DNA from 3 places in the Pseudomonas shahriarae genome. Region 2 is predicted to be linked to each of the others. Evidence: riboswitches for the same ligand, from Rfam matches in the RefSeq annotation. Region 2 holds a riboswitch; each other region holds the start of a gene.
What was found. Region 2 has a riboswitch for cobalamin ahead of HU773_RS11025 (TonB-dependent receptor plug domain-containing protein). Riboswitches for the same ligand answer to the same signal wherever they lie in the genome.

Region 1 (5,606 bases), 650 kb from region 2:
GCCTAATTCTTGTTGTTTGCGCCGCACTGCTCAGTGCCTGCGCCAGCCGTCCTCCACCTGCGCCTGTGGCCGTCAAGCCCAAGCCGGTATTCAACTATTCCACCCAGAACTTTTCGCCAGTGGCCGAAGATGTGCTGTTTCGCGCCCTGGGCCTGGTGGGCACGCCTTACCGCTGGGGCGGCAACACCCCGGATTCGGGGTTTGATTGCAGTGGTTTGATTGGTTTTGTCTACCGCGACGCCGCGGGCATCTCGCTGCCGCGCACCACTCGCGAGCTGATTGTGATGCGGGCCCAGGACGTGCGCGAAGATGCGCTGCAGACCGGCGACCTGCTGTTCTTCGCCACGGGCGGTGGCTCGCAGGTCAGCCATGCCGGCATCTACGTGGGTGAAGGGCGTTTCGTGCATGCGCCGCAAACCGGCGGTACGGTGAAGCTTGATACCTTGTCCAAGGCCTACTGGCAGAATGCCTATTTGAGCGCCAAGCGCGTGTTGCCGGCGGGGCAATTGGCGCGTAATCCCTAAGCCAAATATAAAACCCAATGTGGGAGCGGGCTTGCCCGCGATGGCGGTGTGTCAGTGGATAGATTCCTGACTGATCCACAGCCATCGCGGGCAAGCCCGCTCCCACAGTTGTTTTGGGGTGCTCGCAAATCATTTATTTGGCTGAAGACACCCGCCACACCTTATTCCCCACATCGTCCGCCACCAGCAACCCGCCTTGCTGGTCGATCACCACGCCCACCGGCCGGCCCATAGCTTTCTCATCACTGTTGAGAAAGCCGGTCAGCACATCCACCGGCGCGCCGTTGGGCTTGCCCCCCGCAAATGGCACAAAGATCACCTTGTACCCGCTGTGCGGCTTGCGATTCCACGAACCGTGCTGGCCGATAAAAGCGCCTTGGGCAAATTGCGCCGGTAGGGTGTTGCCTTCGGCAAAGGTCAGGCCCAGCGACGCGGTGTGGGGGCCGACGGCATAGTCCGGCGCAATGGCCTTGGCCACCAGGTCCGGGTCCTGCGGCGTGACCCGTACATCCACATGCTGGCCGTAATAGCTGAACGGCCAGCCATAAAAGCCGCCATCCTTGACCGAGGTGATGTAGTCCGGCACCAGGTCGCTGCCGATTTCATCGCGCTCGTTGACTGCCGTCCACAGCTTGCCGCTTTGCGGCTCCCAGGCCATGCCATTGGGGTTGCGCAGCCCGGAGGCAAAAATCCGCTGCTTGCCGCTGGCCCGGTCGACTTCCCAGATCGCCGCACGCCCCTGTTCGGCTTCCAGGCCGTTTTCACCGACGTTGCTGTTGGAGCCTACGCTCACATACAACGTGTTGCCGTCCTTGCTGGCCACCACGTTTTTCGTCCAGTGGTGGTTGAGCGGACCGCCCGGCAGGTCGATGACCTTGGTGCCCTGGGCCTTGATCGCGGTTTCTCCCGGTTGATAGGGGAAGCGCAGCAGCTTGTCCGAGTCGGCCACATACAGGTCGTTGCCCACCAGGGTCATGCCAAACGGCGAGTTGAGGTTTTCCAGGAACACCGTGCGGGTTTCCGCCACGCCATCATGGTTGGCATCGCGTAGCAGGGTGATACGGTTCGGGCTGGGTACGCCGGCACCGGCACGGCCCATGACCTTTTCCATGACCCAGCCGCGAATGCCCTTGGAGTCATCCGGCTTGGGCGGCGCATTGGTCTCGGCCACCAGCACGTCGCCATTGGGCAATACATACAGCCAGCGCGGGTGATCCAGGCCTTCGGCGAAGGCGCCAACCTGGGTGCCGGCGGCGGCCTTGGGCTTGGCCCCGGCGGGCCAGCCAATCGCCGGGGCGATGTTGACGGTGGGGATCAGGGTTTTATTCGGTTCCGGCAGCTTGGGCGACGGCCCGGTGCCATCGGATACCTGCAAGGTTGAGCTTTCGCCACAGGCGGCGAGTGCGCCTGCGGCCATGATCAATAGGGCGAGTCGGGTCTTGTGCATGTTTTTCTCCTCAATGCCTGTAGTCATAGAGGTATGGCGCGCGGCGATGGTTCAAGTACGTGGCCGGCTTTAATTGACGCTGTACCCCCAACCCACTAACCTTCGCCGCTTGTTTCAGGTGCTCTGTGGCGTACGCGCCGACCGAGTGAAACAGGGAAGCCGGTGAGTGCGCGCACTTTTCTACAGTGTGGCCACGATCCCGGCGCTGCCCCCGCAACGGTAAATGAGTCAAGACGCTGCTTTTGCCACTGTATCGCCTGCGATATGGGAAGGCGCATCGTCGGCTTGCCCTGGTCAATCGGGCGCCACTCATGAGCCCGGAGACCGGCCTGATTCATCCAACAGCATCACGGTGGGCGATGCTTGGCTTCATTTAAGTTGTCTTTTCCTGCCCGCCGTTTTTGTCCAGCCCCAACGGAGAGCTGCCATGACTGATACCCCTGATCGTGACGAACGCCACCTGGCGCGCATGCTGCGCAAAAAAGCGGTGATTGACGAGCGCATTGCCAATTCACCGAATGAATGCGGTTTGCTGCTGGTGTTGACCGGCAACGGCAAAGGCAAGAGCAGTTCGGCGTTTGGCATGCTGGCCCGGGCCATGGGGCACGGTATGCAATGCGGTGTGGTGCAGTTCATCAAGGGCCGTAACAGCACCGGTGAAGAACTGTTCTTCCGCCGCTTCCCCGAGCAGGTGCGCTTCCATGTGATGGGCGAGGGCTTTACCTGGGAGACCCAGGACCGCCAGCGCGATATCGCCGCCGCCGAAGCGGCCTGGAAGGTCTCCCGGGAAATGTTGCAGGATCCGTCCATCGGCCTGGTGGTGCTGGATGAGCTGAACATCGCGCTCAAGCACGGCTATCTGGACCTGGACCAAGTGTTGAGCGACCTGCAAGCCCGGCCACCGATGCAGCACGTGCTGGTCACTGGCCGCGGGGCCAAACCGGAACTGATTGAAATGGCCGATACCGTCACCGAAATGGGCATGCTCAAGCACGCGTTCCAGGCCGGTATCAAGGCACAGAAAGGCATCGAACTTTGAACCAGCCGCGCCATTGCCCAGCGGTGCTGATCGCCGCGCCGGCGTCAGGCCAGGGCAAGACCACTGTTACCGCCGCGCTGGCCCGTTTGCATCGCAACCTGGGGCGCAAGGTCCGGGTGTTCAAGTGCGGCCCGGACTTTCTCGACCCGATGATCCATGAGCGCGCCAGTGGTGCGCCGGTCTATCAATTGGACATGTGGATGGTCGGCGAGCAGGAAAGCCGTCGCCTGTTGTGGGAAGCCGCGGGGGAGGCGGACCTGATCCTGATCGAGGGCGTGATGGGCCTGTTCGACGGCACACCGTCCAGCGCCGACCTGGCGCGCCACTTTGGCGTGCCGGTGCTGGCAGTGATCGACGGCACCGCCATGGCCCAAACCTTTGGCGCCCTGGCGCTGGGGTTGGCGCGTTACCAGGCGGACCTGCCGTTCGCCGGGGTCCTGGCCAACCGCGTCGGCACCGTGCGCCATGCGCAGTTGCTGGAAGGCAGCCTGACCGAAGGCCTGCGCTGGTACGGCGCGCTGTCCCGGGAAACCGGGATCGAGCTGCCCAGCCGCCACCTGGGCCTGGTGCAGGCCAGCGAGTTGAATGACCTCGATCTGCGCCTGGATGCCGCCGCCGCCGCCCTGGCCAGCAGTTGCGAGGTAGCGCTGCCACCGCCGGTGGAATTCGCTGCGCCGGAGGTGATCGAGGCCCAGCCGTTGCTGGCCGGGGTGCGGATTGCCGTGGCCCGTGACGAAGCCTTTGCCTTCACCTATGGCGCCAGCCTCGACTTACTGCGGGCGATGGGCGCGCAGTTGCACTTCTTCTCGCCGATCCATGACCGCGTGCTGCCCGACGCCGACAGCCTCTATCTGCCCGGTGGCTACCCGGAGTTGCATCATCAGGCGCTGTCGCAAAACACCGCGATGCTGCAGGCGATCCGCTCCCACCACAGCGCCGGCAAACCATTGCTGGCCGAATGCGGCGGCATGCTCTACCTGCTCGACTCCCTGACCGATGTCGAGGGCACGCGTGCCGAACTGCTGGGGCTGCTGCAAGGCGATGCGGTCATGCAGAAACGCCTGGCGGCCCTGGCCCTGCAAACGGTCGAATTGCCGGAAGGCGAATTGCGCGGCCACACCTACCATCATTCCCTGACCAGCACGCCGTGGCAGCCGATTGCTCGTGGCCTGAGCCCCAATGGCGGGCGCGGCGCCGAGGCGGTGTACCGCCAGGGGCGGATGACGGCCTCTTATGTGCACTTTTATTTCCCGTCGAACCCGGTTGCAGTGGCCGCGCTGTTTGCGCCGGATCGGGACGCCGCCATCGCAGGCGATTGCATTGCAACGGTAGGCGCGGGCTTGCCCGCGATAGGGTCATGACCGACAAGGCCTTCCCCCAGGCCGAGCGCGACGCCATCTACCGCGCCATTGCCGAACGCCGCGACATGCGCCACTTCAGTGGCGGCACCGTCGCCCCCGAGTTGTTGCACCGCCTGCTGCACGCCGCGCACCAGGCCCCCAGCGTCGGCCTGATGCAGCCCTGGCGCTTTATCCGCATCAGCGACCGCAACCTGCGCGGGCAGATCCAGCAGTTGGTGGAAGCCGAGCGTATCCGCACCGCGCAAGCCCTGGGCGAGCGCTCGGACGACTTTATGAGGCTCAAGGTCGAAGGCATCCACGACTGCGCCGAGGTGCTGGTGGCGGCATTGATGGATGGCCGTGAACGGCATATTTTCGGGCGTCGGACCTTGCCGGAAATGGACCTGGCCTCACTGTCCTGTGCGATCCAGAATCTATGGCTGGCGTCCCGCGCCGAAGGCCTGGGCATGGGCTGGGTGTCACTGTTCGAACCCCGGGACCTGGCCGATCTGCTAGGCCTGCCACCCGGTGCCAAGCCCCTGGCCGTGCTGTGCCTGGGCCCGGTGACGGAGTTCTATCCGGCACCGATGTTGCAACTCGAAGGCTGGACCGAACCGCGTCCGCTGAGTGACATGCTGTATGAGAATTATTGGGGAGTGAGTCAATGAGTGTGGCCTTGCTGAGTGTCGCTGCAGTGGCGCTGGATGCGCTGCTGGGCGAGCCCAGGCGCTGGCATCCGCTGGTGGCGTTCGGCAATTTTGCCGGGCGCATCGAGCAACGTTTCAACTCCGCGGGGCGTGGCTGGCGCAGCCATGGCGTGAGCGCGTGGTTTATCACGGTGATACCGCTGACCTTGCTGGCCACGGCCTTGTCCTGGGCGCCTTACTTCGGCTGGGTGATCGAGATCCTCGCGTTGTACCTGGCCCTGGGCATGCGCAGCCTGGGTGAGCACGTGTTGCCGGTGGCCCAGGCCCTGCGCAGCGGCGACCTGGACGAAGCACGCACGCGCGTGAGTTACCTGGTCAGCCGCCAGACCAGTGAGCTGGACAGCACCGAAGTGGCCCGCGCAGCCACCGAGTCGGTGCTGGAAAACGGTAGCGACGCGGTGTTTGCCGCGCTGTTCTGGTTTGTCGTGGCCGGCGTGCCCGGCGTGGTGCTGTACCGCCTGAGCAATACCCTGGATGCCATGTGGGGCTATCGCAATGAACGTTTTGAACGTTTTGGCTGGGCGGCGGCGAAGATTGACGACCTGCTGA
Region 2 (5,606 bases):
ACAGCGAAATATGTGCCCTGCTTATGCGCGGCGCCGTTGTCATCCAGGTACGCCACGCCCACCAGCGCCGGGCCGGCCTCCAGGGCCAGCAGCATATCGGCGGCGTGCTGGTTGAGGGCGACAATCCGCGCCGGCGGCGTATGGGGCAGGTGCCACTCCTGTTGGCAATTGCGATAACTGTCCGCCAGGGCCGAGGCGCTGCACACCAGGGCGATGGCAAATCCTCCCAAGCGTTTCATGGGCGCTCCCGGATCAATAACTCTTCGAGCACCTCGCCGCCCACCAGGTGCACATCCACCAGGCGTACGGCATCGGCCTTGCTGCGCACTCCGTACCAGCAGCGCTCCGGGTACACCGTGAGCACCGGCCCCAGGTTGCAGGGGAACTGGCAATGGGTGCGGGTCAGCAGCACGCCGCCGGGCACTTCGATGTGCTGGTGTTCCAGCAGCCGTCGGCGCAGGGTTTTCCAGAGCTGCAGGGCGCCGCGCTGGGTGCAGCGCGGGCCGGTGCACAGCAGCACATGGCGGGCATGCTCGGGGATATGGGACCAGTCGGGGTGGCTGTCCACCCCGTCGATTTGTGTGATTTCAGTCATCAGAAGCGATACGTGTAACGCACCTCCGTGGTGAACGGTCGGCCCAGGTTGTCGACATTGCTGGAGCGGCTGGTGACATAGTCGCGGTCGAACAGGTTCTCTACCAGCAGGCTCACGCGGTGTTGGTGGGCGTTGTCGAGGTAGCGGTAGGCGTCGGCGTCCACCACCGAATAGTGGCCGTATTCGACTCTTTTCGAGCTGATCACATCGTGGATATAGCGGATGGCCGCGCCGGCGCCCCACAGGCGATTCTGCGACTCGAAACCCACCCGTGAACGGGCGAAGAAGCTTGGCACATCATTGAGAGTGACGCCGGCGCGCGACTCGGTCAGGTTGCGGGTCATGTCCGCCTGCAGGCTCCACTGCTGGTTGAGCGCCAGCTTGGCGTCGGCCTCGAAGCCACGCACCTGGATCTGCCCCTGGCCGTTGACCCAGTGGCTATCGTCGAGGGTGATCAGGTCGGTGATCTTGCGCTTGAACAGGGTCACGCTGGCGCTGAACTCGCGGTCGGCCAGCAGGCCCTTGTAGTCCAGGCCCAGCTCGGCGTTGCGGCTTTTTTCCGGCTTGAGGTTACGGTTGCCGATCTCGTCGCCGGGTTCATTGACAAACAATTGCTCGGCATTCGGCAGCTTGTAGGCGCTGCCGTACTGGCCGCGCAGGGCCCAGTTGGCATTGAGGTCGTAGAGCGAGGTGAGCATGCCGACCGTGGCACTGTCGCCGCCGCTCATGGTTTCGTGGCGCAGGCCGATGCTCGGGTGCCAGTCGGGCAGGGCGTCGATCTGCGGGCGCAGTTGGCTGTACAGGGCGTGGGCTTCGGCCTTGTTGTTGTCGATGATCAGTACATCGTCCTGGCCCTTGAACCACTGGTTGTCGGAGCCGAACACCAGCACATGGCCGCCTTCAAGCTCAGCCTTGCCTTCGGCTTGCACGCCCCAGTCGGTGAACCCCCAGTAGTCATCGCGGTTACGCACCACGGTGCCACCGTCGGCGGTGTTGTTGACCCGCGAGTAACGCGTGTCCCAATCGTTGATATGGCCCTTGACGAAGTAACTCAGCCGTTCATTGAGGCGTTGCTCGAAGGTCGCCGTGGCGATCTGTTGCACGCGGTCGTTGGTGGTCTTGCGGTTGTTGGTGGCGCCGGCGAAGTCCAGGTTGGCGTCGGAGTACTGGTAGAACAGCTCCAGGCGCGAATCATCGCCCAGGGACTGGATGGCCTTGGCGCCGAAGGTGGTGACTTCGTAGGAGCGTTTCTTGTCGCTGACGTTGCTCATGTCACGGTTGCGAAACGGCTGGTAACCCTCGGACACGTTGTGGCTGACGTACGCCAGCAGGCCCAGGTCGCCCAGGCCGTTAGTGAAAATCCGCTCGGCCCGGGCATCGCCGGTGGTGCCGCCAAAGGTATCGACGCCCAGGTTGGTTTCGCCGGACACGTCACGGGTCTGCGGGCTGCGCGTGACGATATTGATCACACCCGCCACCGCCTGGGTACCGAACAACAGGCTCTGGCCGCCCTTGAGCACTTCGATGCGCTCCACGGCGTTGGCCGGCAGGGTGTCCAGGTACAGGCCGCCGTACAGGCGGTTGTTCAGGCGCACGCCATCGAGCAGGATCAGGGTGTCGTCATTGCGCCCGCCCAGCAGGGAATAGGTGCCGTAGTCGAAGGGGCCGTTTTTCGGCGCAACGTAAAAGCCGGGAATAAACATCTGCATCGCCCGGGTGATATCGGCGCTGGGGCCGGCGCGTTCGATCTGTTCGCGGCTGACAATCTCGACTTTGCTGCCGTACTGGGCCATATCGGCCACGGTGGTGGATTCCACCGACGGCGCAGAGACGATCTGCTGGTTGAGCACCAGGGCTGTGTCATCGGCGAGCAGCAGCGGGCTGAACAGGCAACCCAGGAGCAGGGTCGGGCCAGAGGTAGAGGAACGTTGGAAAATCATAGTCTTCTCGAAAGTATCTTCGCAGAAGCACGCAGGAGAAGGCACCGGGCACACACCGATACCGGCCCATGCCCGCCCACCGCAGGATTATGCCAAACAGAAATTCCAGGCCGGTCTCCGGGCTCTCGCGTATCGAACCCTTCACCTTCCCATGGCGCTCTGGCCACAGTGGTGTGTCGAAGGGGTCACGCGAATACCGTTGCGGGGGCAGCACCGGACTTGCTCGAATGAGCGTACCGGTTTCCCGTTTCACCCTATGCACGGCGGCATAAGGCACCTGAAACAGGGCGGCATCTGAACATTCGCAGGCCCTTTCGTCAATCTGGCGCAGCGATTGTGCAGTGCCGCCAGTGTGCTGATGCTCAGCGGCTTGCCGCGGTGGCGCCGGTGCGGGGCGGGAAATACACGGGGTAGTAGGAGAAGAGCACATATTCGAGCGGGTTGCGGATCAGGGAAATACCCGTGCGGTCCTTGACCGTGTCCACGCTGTCGTATTGGGCGTAGGTGTCACTCACCAGTTTTGGGCCTTTCTGCGTCCCATGCATCTGGATGCCGGTCTTGAACTCGGCGGTGACCAGCTCGGGGCTCGGGGTCACGGTCACGGTGCCCACGAAGGCCTTTACCGGCTTGTTGATCAGCCGCTGGAACTCGGCGGCGAAGGAGTTCTCGGCGCCATTGCCGGAGTAGCAGACAAGCAAGCGAACGTTGTCGAACTGGCTGGGATCAATGCCTTTGGCGAGCAAGTGGGCATGCAGTTGCTCGGCGGTATGCTCAGCACCGTCATACAGGATGGTCGAGCTTTTACCGGACAGTTGTTCCCTGAAGCTGAGGTCGCGACCATGAGCGTTGATGTTGAGCCGAGGTTTGCCTTTGTATTCATCTTCAAAGCTGAACAGGTTGCCTTTGATCAGTTGCATCTTTTGCATGTTGCCCTTCATCACGATCAGGCGCCGGACCTTTTCGCCATTCGGCGCCTCGATGATGCTGTTGTGGCTGCCACTGCGCAGCGCTGCCTGGGTCACCTCCGGCGTCGGTGGGGGATCGACCGGCCTGCGTGAGGAGCGTGCTCGAGAGTGGGTCACCAGCATTGCAAAGTTGAGCAGCAAATCCGCCATGGCCGTTTCTTTGTCCGGCGTGGCGTTGTCCGCCAGCGTTTGCAGGTCGCTGAGAATGCCCTGGAACTGCAGCGCCGTGCCAATGGCAGCGCCGGGGCCGCGCAGGGCCGGCAGTACCGCGTTGAGCAACAGATAGCCGCCTTCCTTGAGCGTTGCCCAGCGGCTTTCGGCGTCGGAGACAGATTGTTGTTCGGCCATGCTGATCACGCCCTGGGCATTGGCGTCGTACAGGTGGTTCATCAATTGCCCGGTTTGCAGTTTGGCCTTCAGGGCATCGGCAGCGGCATAGCCGCCCACCGCCAGTGTGGGCGCAGCGGGAACGGTTTCTCCGTCGCCCACGCCAAACAGGCTGGTGGTCTGGGTGGAGGGCTCCTTGAAACTCCATGCCTTGTAGTAGTCGCGGGTCGCGTTGTCGGGAAACCAGGCCAGGATGTCGTTTTGCAGGCGCCCCGGTTGCTGGATGGCCTCCAGCAAGGCCTGGCGGGTGGGGAATTGCAGCAGCGGTGCGTCGGCGATCAATGGGCGGTAGAGAATATGCGGGCCGCTGATGCTGTCCTCGGGTTCGATCAGGTACATGTTGTCGACCACCTCGGGTGTGGCGCCTGGCCCGGCAACGAACGCCAGCGGGCGGACGACGATCTCTTTGCCATCGACGGTCTGTGCACCGGGTTGCGGGTTGACGGCCGCCTGCACGTAGCGCAACCCTGTGGTATCGAACCCCGATTGTTTGTTAACCGCCAGCTCCAGGGCCTTGATCTGCAGTTCCACGGGGACTTGCTGGGCAAACAGGGACTGGCGTTGGGCTTTTTTGACGGGATCGTCCAGCAGTTCGCGCTTGAGCAGCTCGGGGTAGCTTTTACCCACGTCGACCTTCTCGATCAGTTTCTGCAGTTCGCCATCCTTTTCCAGCTCCGGAACCCGCGTGTTACCCGGTTTGAGATAAACCTCCACGTCGCGGCTGGGCAGCCCCGACAGGTTTTTCAGGAGCACATCGGTCATGCTCATGCGTTCGCGATGGAGACTGCCGCTGACCACCCCACCTGGCGAGTTGCCGCCGACGGGCACCTTGAACACCACCTCCAGGTTTTTCGCCGGGTGGCTCACCGCCTTCAGTTGATCGAAAGCCTGTTCGGCAAAGGGCCGGATATCCGGGATATCGCTGTTGTAGGTCCGCCCTTTATTGCGCTGGGTGATACTCGCCAGTTGCAGGCTCAGTTCACGCAAGACAACACGCTCGGCCTCGGTGGCGTTGCTGACCCAACTGGGCATCTTGCGTGAAGGCTGATCCAGTGTGTCCAGGTTCAGCCAGCTGGGGTCGGGAGCAAGGCTGTTATCCAGACGCTGAGTGATCACCGTCTCGGCCTGGGCCTGGAAAGCATTGCCGTCGACCTTACGCAAGGTGTTGAGAAGCCGTTGTTCAGGGGCCTGCGCTTTGAGCTGTCGCTCCCGTGCCGCGTTGAACGCCGCGTAGGAGTCATAGGGGGTGACTTTGCCGCTGGGTTCGCACAGCAGCAGAATCGTGCGCTCGCCGACATGGCGCTGAATCAGCAGGTTGGCTGAAGTGGACTCTATCGCGCCCTGGTTGGGCTCTGAAATGCTGCCGAGGTTGAATACCGTCACCTCGGCACTGTCGTTGGAGCTTGGGCGCGTCGATCCGTTGGGGTAGCGCACCACCAGGTCCAGGGTTTCGCGCTGCAGATCGTCCAGGCCCGGCTGCTTGAGTGCGGCCAGTCGCAGGTTGTCCCGTAACAGGTTACTGATCAGTGTCCGGCGACTGCCGGCAAACGGGCTGAGGCTTGCACGGGTGGGGGCGCCGAAGGCGGGCTGGTCCCAATAGTTGGATACGTCGGTTGTCAACGCCTGCGCCAGTTGGCCTGGCAGCGCACGGAATGCGCTTTGGATCGCGCCCATGTCAACGGCGAGTGGGGTGTCCGGGGTGTTGCCGGTATGGGTCAG
Region 3 (5,606 bases), 850 kb from region 2:
GCAGCTCCAGAGCGCGTCGCGGATCGAGCAACTGCGCCTCGTAATACTCATCCGCCAACAATTCCAGACTGCGCAATGGGCCATAGGTTTCGGCGCGGGTCAGCGGCGGCATCAAATGGTCGATGATCACCGCCTGGGTCCGGCGCTTGGCCTGGGCACCCTCGCCCGGATCATTGACGATAAACGGATAGATGTTCGGCAGCGGTCCCAGCAATGCATCTGGCCAGCAGTTCTCGGACAGCCCGACGCCTTTACCCGGCAGCCATTCCAGGTTGCCGTGCTTGCCGACGTGGATCACGCCATGGGCGCCGTAGGTGTGGCGCAGCCAGAAATAGAACGCCAGGTAAGCGTGGGGCGGCACCAGGTCCGGGTCGTGGTACACCGCGCTGGCATCCACCTGGTAGCCCCGCGCCGGCTGGATGCCGACAAAGGTCAGGCCCAGGCGCAGGCCGGCGATCATCATGCGCCCGTCGCGGCACATCGGATCGTTATGAGGCGTGCCCCAGCGTTCCAGCACGGCCTGGCGGTTGGCCTCGGGCAAGCGATTGAACATCGCCTGGTATTCGTCCAGGCCCAGGCTTTGATGGCAGGGGCGCAGGTCGAGGCTGTCCAGGTCGTTGGTGACACCGCCGAGCAGGTCATGGATCAGCGCAGTGCCGCTGGCCGGCAATGCATCCGGCAGCGGATAACCCTCGGCCTGCAGGGCCCGCAGGATATTCAAGGCCGCGGCCGGGGTGTCCAGGCCCACGCCATTACCGATGCGCCCATCACGGGTCGGGTAGTTGGCGAGGATCAGCGCAATGCGCTTGTCGGCATGCGGCACCCGTGCCAGCTCGACCCAGCGCCGCGCCAGTTCGGCGACAAAGTCCATGCGTTCGGGGGCCGCGCGGTAGCACACCACGTCCGATTGGCTGCGCTCGCTGCGCCAGGCCAGGTCCTTGAAGCTGATCGGGCGGCTGATGATGCGCCCGTCCAGCTCCGGCAAAGCAATGTGCATCGCCAGATCACGCGGGCCGAGGCCCTGCTCGCTGGCTTCCCAGCCGGGCTGGTTGTCCTGGGCGCAGATCGCCTGGATCACCGGGATATTGCGGCGAAACGGCCGCAGATGGGGCGCTTCGGGGCTGGATTGGGCAAAGCCGGTGGTGTTCAGAATCACCGCCGCCCCGACCTCATCCAGCAAATCCTCGACCACTGTCAGGCAGCCGGGCTCTTTCAGGCTGGCCACCGCCATCGGCAGCGGGTTAAGGCCCGCTGCCTGCAAGCGTTGGCAGAACACATCAATAAAACCGGTATTGGCCGCCTGCAAGTGCGAGCGGTAGAACAGCACCGCTGCCACCGGCCAATCGGTGTTCCAGTCCGCCTGCCAGTCATTGAGGCGGGCATTGGCGGCGCGCGGGTGATAGATCGCGGTGCGCGGCAGAGTTTGCGGCTCGGCCCACGGGTAATCGCGGCCCAGGAAGCTACTGGCCAGGCAACGATAGAAATCCAGCGCATTCCCCAGCCCGCCCTGGCGCAGAAAGTGCCACAGGCGGTCACGCTCCACCGCACCCACGGTGCTCAGGCCGCTGAGTTCGGGATCGGGGCGATCATCCCCCGGCACCAGGATCAACTGCACGCCCTGCTCGGCCAGCTCCACCAGGCGTTGGATGCCGTAGCGCCAATAGCCGATGCCGCCGTGCAGGGATATCAGGATGACCTTGGCGTGGCGCAGCACCTCATCCACATACAGGTCCACCGAGGCGTGGTTCTGCACCTGCATCGGGTTGGCCAGGCGCAGGCTCGGGTAGTCGTCGGGCAGTTGCTGGGCGGCTTCGGCCAGCAACGCCAGGCTGGAATCGCCGCTGCACAGGATCACCAGCTCGGCGGGGGTTTGTCCCAGGTCGGCGATGTTGTCATCGGAGACGAAGCCACCGGGCTGGGTCCTGAGCAGGTGCATGGTTAAACGCTGAGCGCGGCGCGCAATTGCGCTTCAAGGCCCGCCGCATCCAGGTCCTGACCGATCAGCACCAACCGTGTGATGCGCGCTTCGTCAGCGCCCCAGGCCCGGTCGAAGTGCTTGTCGAAGCGCGTGCCCACGCCTTGGATCAACAGGCGCATCGGCTTGTTGGGGATCGCGGCGAAGCCTTTGACCCGCAGGATGCCGTGCTGCACCACCAATTGCGTCAGGGCGTCCAGCAGCAGCGCTTCATCAGCCTGTGGCAGGTCGATGGAGATGGAGTCAAACGCATCGTGATCGTGGTCATCTTCACCTTCGTGGTGATGATCGTGATGGCTATGGCGCCCGTCGATATGCTCCTCGGAGCCGGCACCCAGGCCAATCAGCACATCCAGAGGCAGGCGGCCGCTGCTGGCTTCGACGATTTTCACTGCTGGCGGCAGTTCTTCGGCGACTTCCAGGCGTACACGGGCCAGGTCTTCAGGGCTGATCAGGTCGGTTTTGTTGAGGATCACCAGGTCGGCGCTGGCCAGTTGGTCGGCGAACAACTCGTGCAGTGGCGATTCGTGGTCCAGGTTCGGGTCCAGTTTGCGCTGGGCGTCGACCTGGTCCGGGAACGCGGCAAAGGTGCCAGCGGCCACGGCCGGGCTGTCGACCACGGTGATCACTGCGTCAACCGTGCAGGCGCTGCGGATTTCCGGCCACTGGAAGGCCTGCACCAGGGGTTTGGGCAGCGCCAGGCCAGAGGTTTCGATGAGGATATGGTCGAGGTCGCCACGACGGGCCACCAGCTCGCGCATCACCGGGAAGAACTCTTCCTGTACGGTGCAGCACAGGCAGCCGTTGGCCAGTTCATACACGCGCCCGCTGGCTTCTTCTTCGGTGCAACCGATGGAGCACTGCTTGAGGATCTCGCCGTCGATACCCAGTTCGCCGAATTCGTTGACGATCACAGCAATGCGCCGACCCTGGGCGTTGTCCAGCATGTGCCGCAGCAAGGTGGTTTTGCCCGAGCCGAGAAAGCCGGTGACGATAGTGACGGGGAGTTTGGCCAGTGTTTTCATCGGATGCCCTTTGGGGCGGGCATACGGGACGACTGGCCCTGCAGCGGCGTGCAGGTGCTGGATTCGTCACCGGATCACCCCGCCCGGTTGAAATGGAAAATCGGTTGCGAGGCAGGTCTCCTGGCTTGGGGCTTGCCGGCCTTGCGGCTGGCGCTGGCTGCGCCTTCCCGCCGTATTGGCAGTGGCGTGGCAGTCAGATAAACCCTTTACAGTTGCGGGGGCAGCCGCGGCTTGGACCGCGTTCCCTTCTTAGCTTCGACCGCAGCCGAAGAACCTCGAAGGTGCAAGGCTACGCAGTGCTTGAGGGACGGTCAATTCAAAACCATGCGAAGAGCCGCGGTGCCCAGCTACAGATTGACGGCCATCCCGCGCCCATGCTCTCCTACACATCTTGTTTCGGGTGCCCTTTACAGGGTGAAACGGGAAACCGGTCAATCATGCATGCATGACCAATCCGGTGCTGCCCCCGCAACGGTAAGCGAGCGAAGCGTCACAGCCACTGTGCTTCTGGCATGGGAAGGCGATGCTTTCAGGACTCAGGAGAGCCCCCTCGCAAGCCCGGAGACCGGCCCGAAAAATCAAATAACAAACCCGCGGTGGGCGGGCGCTGTTCAGAACCCTGCGTGCCCGGCTCGCGGGGTTTTCATGCGCTCGTGTCACCCTGCCACTCGAAAGGGACGTGCCATGTCGATCATCAGCAGCACCTCACACACCGCCAGCCGCTCCGCCACCTTGAGCCAACGCCTGACCGCCGCTATCGGCGCGTCGATCCTCGGTGCGTGCCTGGTGTATTTCGCCGGGTTCTCCCATATCGAGGCCGTGCACAACGCCGCCCACGATACGCGCCACAGCGCCGCCTTCCCGTGCCATTGAGACCTGCAACCATGATCAAGCGAATTGCGCAAACCGCAGGTTTCACCGGCCTGTTGGCCGCCCTGCTGCTGACCCTGCTGCAAAGTTTCTGGGTGGCTCCGCTGATTCAGCAGGCGGAAACCTACGAAAACGCCCCGGCCACGACCGAAGTGCATGAGCATGCGCCTGGTGCTGCGGCCCACAGCCACGACGCCGAGGCCTGGGAACCGGAAGACGGCTGGCAGCGCGTGCTGTCCACCACTGGCGGTAACCTGGTGGTCGCCGTAGGTTTTGCGCTGATGCTCGCCGGCCTGTACACCCTGCGCGCCCCGACCCGCACCGCCCAGGGCCTGCTCTGGGGCCTGGCCGGTTACGCCACCTTTGTGCTGGCACCGACCCTCGGCCTGCCACCGGAACTGCCCGGCACCGCTGCGGCGGACCTGGCGCAACGGCAGATCTGGTGGATCGGCGCGGCAGCCTCCACCGCCGCCGGTATCGCGCTGATTGTGTTTGGTCGCAACTGGCTGCTGAAGATCCTCGGCGTGGCGATCCTGGCGGTGCCCCATGTGATTGGCGCGCCACAGCCCGAAGTGCACTCGATGCTCGCCCCGCAGGCCCTGGAAGCGCAGTTCAAGATCGCGTCGCAGCTGACCAATGTTGCGTTCTGGCTGGCCCTGGGCCTGATCAGCGCCTGGTTGTTCCGACGCAATCGCGACGACCAGCACTCGGCATGACAGCAGCCACCACCGCGCCGACCCTGGTGGTCGGCCTGGGTTGTCAGCGTGGCTGCAGCGTCGCGGCGCTATTGGCGCTGTTCAATGAAGCCTTGGCTGGCGCGGGAATCGACCCTCGGCACATCAGCGCACTGGCGAGTATCGACCGTAAACAGGATGAGCCAGGGTTACTGGCCCTGGCCGAACACTTGAGGTTGCCACTGCAGTTTTTCAGTGCCGAACAGCTGGCGATCCACGAAGCGCAATTGAGCCACCGCTCTGCTGTCGCGTTTGCCCATACCGGCTGCCACGGCATCGCCGAAAGCGCCGCCCTGGCCCTGGCCGAGCACTTGGCCCAGCGCCCTGCCCGCCTGTTGATCAACCGCCAGAAAAGCCCGCAAGCCACCTTTGCATTGGCGTGCGCGGGCTGAATTCCCGATAATCCGCCTCCTTGATCATGAGCGGTCTTCATCTGCAGCCCGCCTCGCCGGCTTTTTCACAGGAATCCTCCATGACCGTCTACTTCATCGGCGCAGGCCCCGGCGACCCGGAACTGATCACCGTCAAAGGCCAGCGGCTGATCCGCAGTTGCCCGGTAATTATCTACGCCGGCTCCCTGGTGCCGGCCGCCGTGCTTGAAGGCCATCAGGCCGAAACCCTGGTCAACAGCGCCGAACTGCACCTGGAGCAGATCATTGAGTTGATCAAGCATGCCCATGAACAGGGCCAGGACGTGGCGCGGGTGCATTCTGGCGATCCGAGCCTGTATGGCGCGATTGGCGAGCAAATCCGCCATTTGCGCGCACTGGGAATTCCCTTCCAGATCATTCCCGGCGTCACCGCCGTGGCCGCCTGTGCCGCGTTGCTGGAGGCGGAGCTGACCTTACCGGATATCGCCCAAAGCGTGATCCTGACCCGCTATGCCGATAAAACCACGATGCCTGCGGGGGAGTCCTTCGACAGCCTGGCCAGCCACGGCACTACCATGGCCGTGCATCTGGGGGTCAATCACCTGGAGAAAATCGTCGCCGAGCTGCTGCC

Region 1: another riboswitch for cobalamin. It lies ahead of cobO (cob(I)yrinic acid a,c-diamide adenosyltransferase); the one in region 2 lies ahead of HU773_RS11025 (TonB-dependent receptor plug domain-containing protein).
Region 3: another riboswitch for cobalamin. It lies ahead of HU773_RS14740 (CbtB domain-containing protein); the one in region 2 lies ahead of HU773_RS11025 (TonB-dependent receptor plug domain-containing protein).

What each region holds. Positions count from the first base shown of each region.
Region 1 is NZ_CP077085.1:1,811,733-1,817,338, forward strand. Features, by position in the region: gene HU773_RS08115 (C40 family peptidase) at 1-524, shown strand, start outside; gene HU773_RS08120 (PQQ-dependent sugar dehydrogenase) at 658-1,971, opposite strand; cobalamin riboswitch at 2,071-2,318, shown strand; gene cobO (cob(I)yrinic acid a,c-diamide adenosyltransferase) at 2,399-3,010, shown strand; gene HU773_RS08130 (cobyrinic acid a,c-diamide synthase CobB) at 3,007-4,371, shown strand; gene bluB (5,6-dimethylbenzimidazole synthase) at 4,368-5,018, shown strand; gene cbiB (adenosylcobinamide-phosphate synthase CbiB) at 5,015-5,606, shown strand, end outside.
Region 2 is NZ_CP077085.1:2,465,718-2,471,323, forward strand. Features, by position in the region: gene HU773_RS11015 (ABC transporter substrate-binding protein) at 1-239, opposite strand, end outside; gene HU773_RS11020 ((2Fe-2S) ferredoxin domain-containing protein) at 236-595, opposite strand; gene HU773_RS11025 (TonB-dependent receptor plug domain-containing protein) at 595-2,535, opposite strand; cobalamin riboswitch at 2,627-2,831, opposite strand; gene HU773_RS11030 (hypothetical protein) at 2,898-5,606, opposite strand, start outside.
Region 3 is NZ_CP077085.1:3,318,633-3,324,238, forward strand. Features, by position in the region: gene cobN (cobaltochelatase subunit CobN) at 1-1,936, opposite strand, end outside; gene cobW (cobalamin biosynthesis protein CobW) at 1,939-3,000, opposite strand; cobalamin riboswitch at 3,094-3,293, opposite strand; cobalamin riboswitch at 3,382-3,588, shown strand; gene HU773_RS14740 (CbtB domain-containing protein) at 3,685-3,873, shown strand; gene HU773_RS14745 (CbtA family protein) at 3,885-4,586, shown strand; gene HU773_RS14750 (cobalamin biosynthesis protein) at 4,583-4,996, shown strand; gene cobM (precorrin-4 C(11)-methyltransferase) at 5,077-5,606, shown strand, end outside.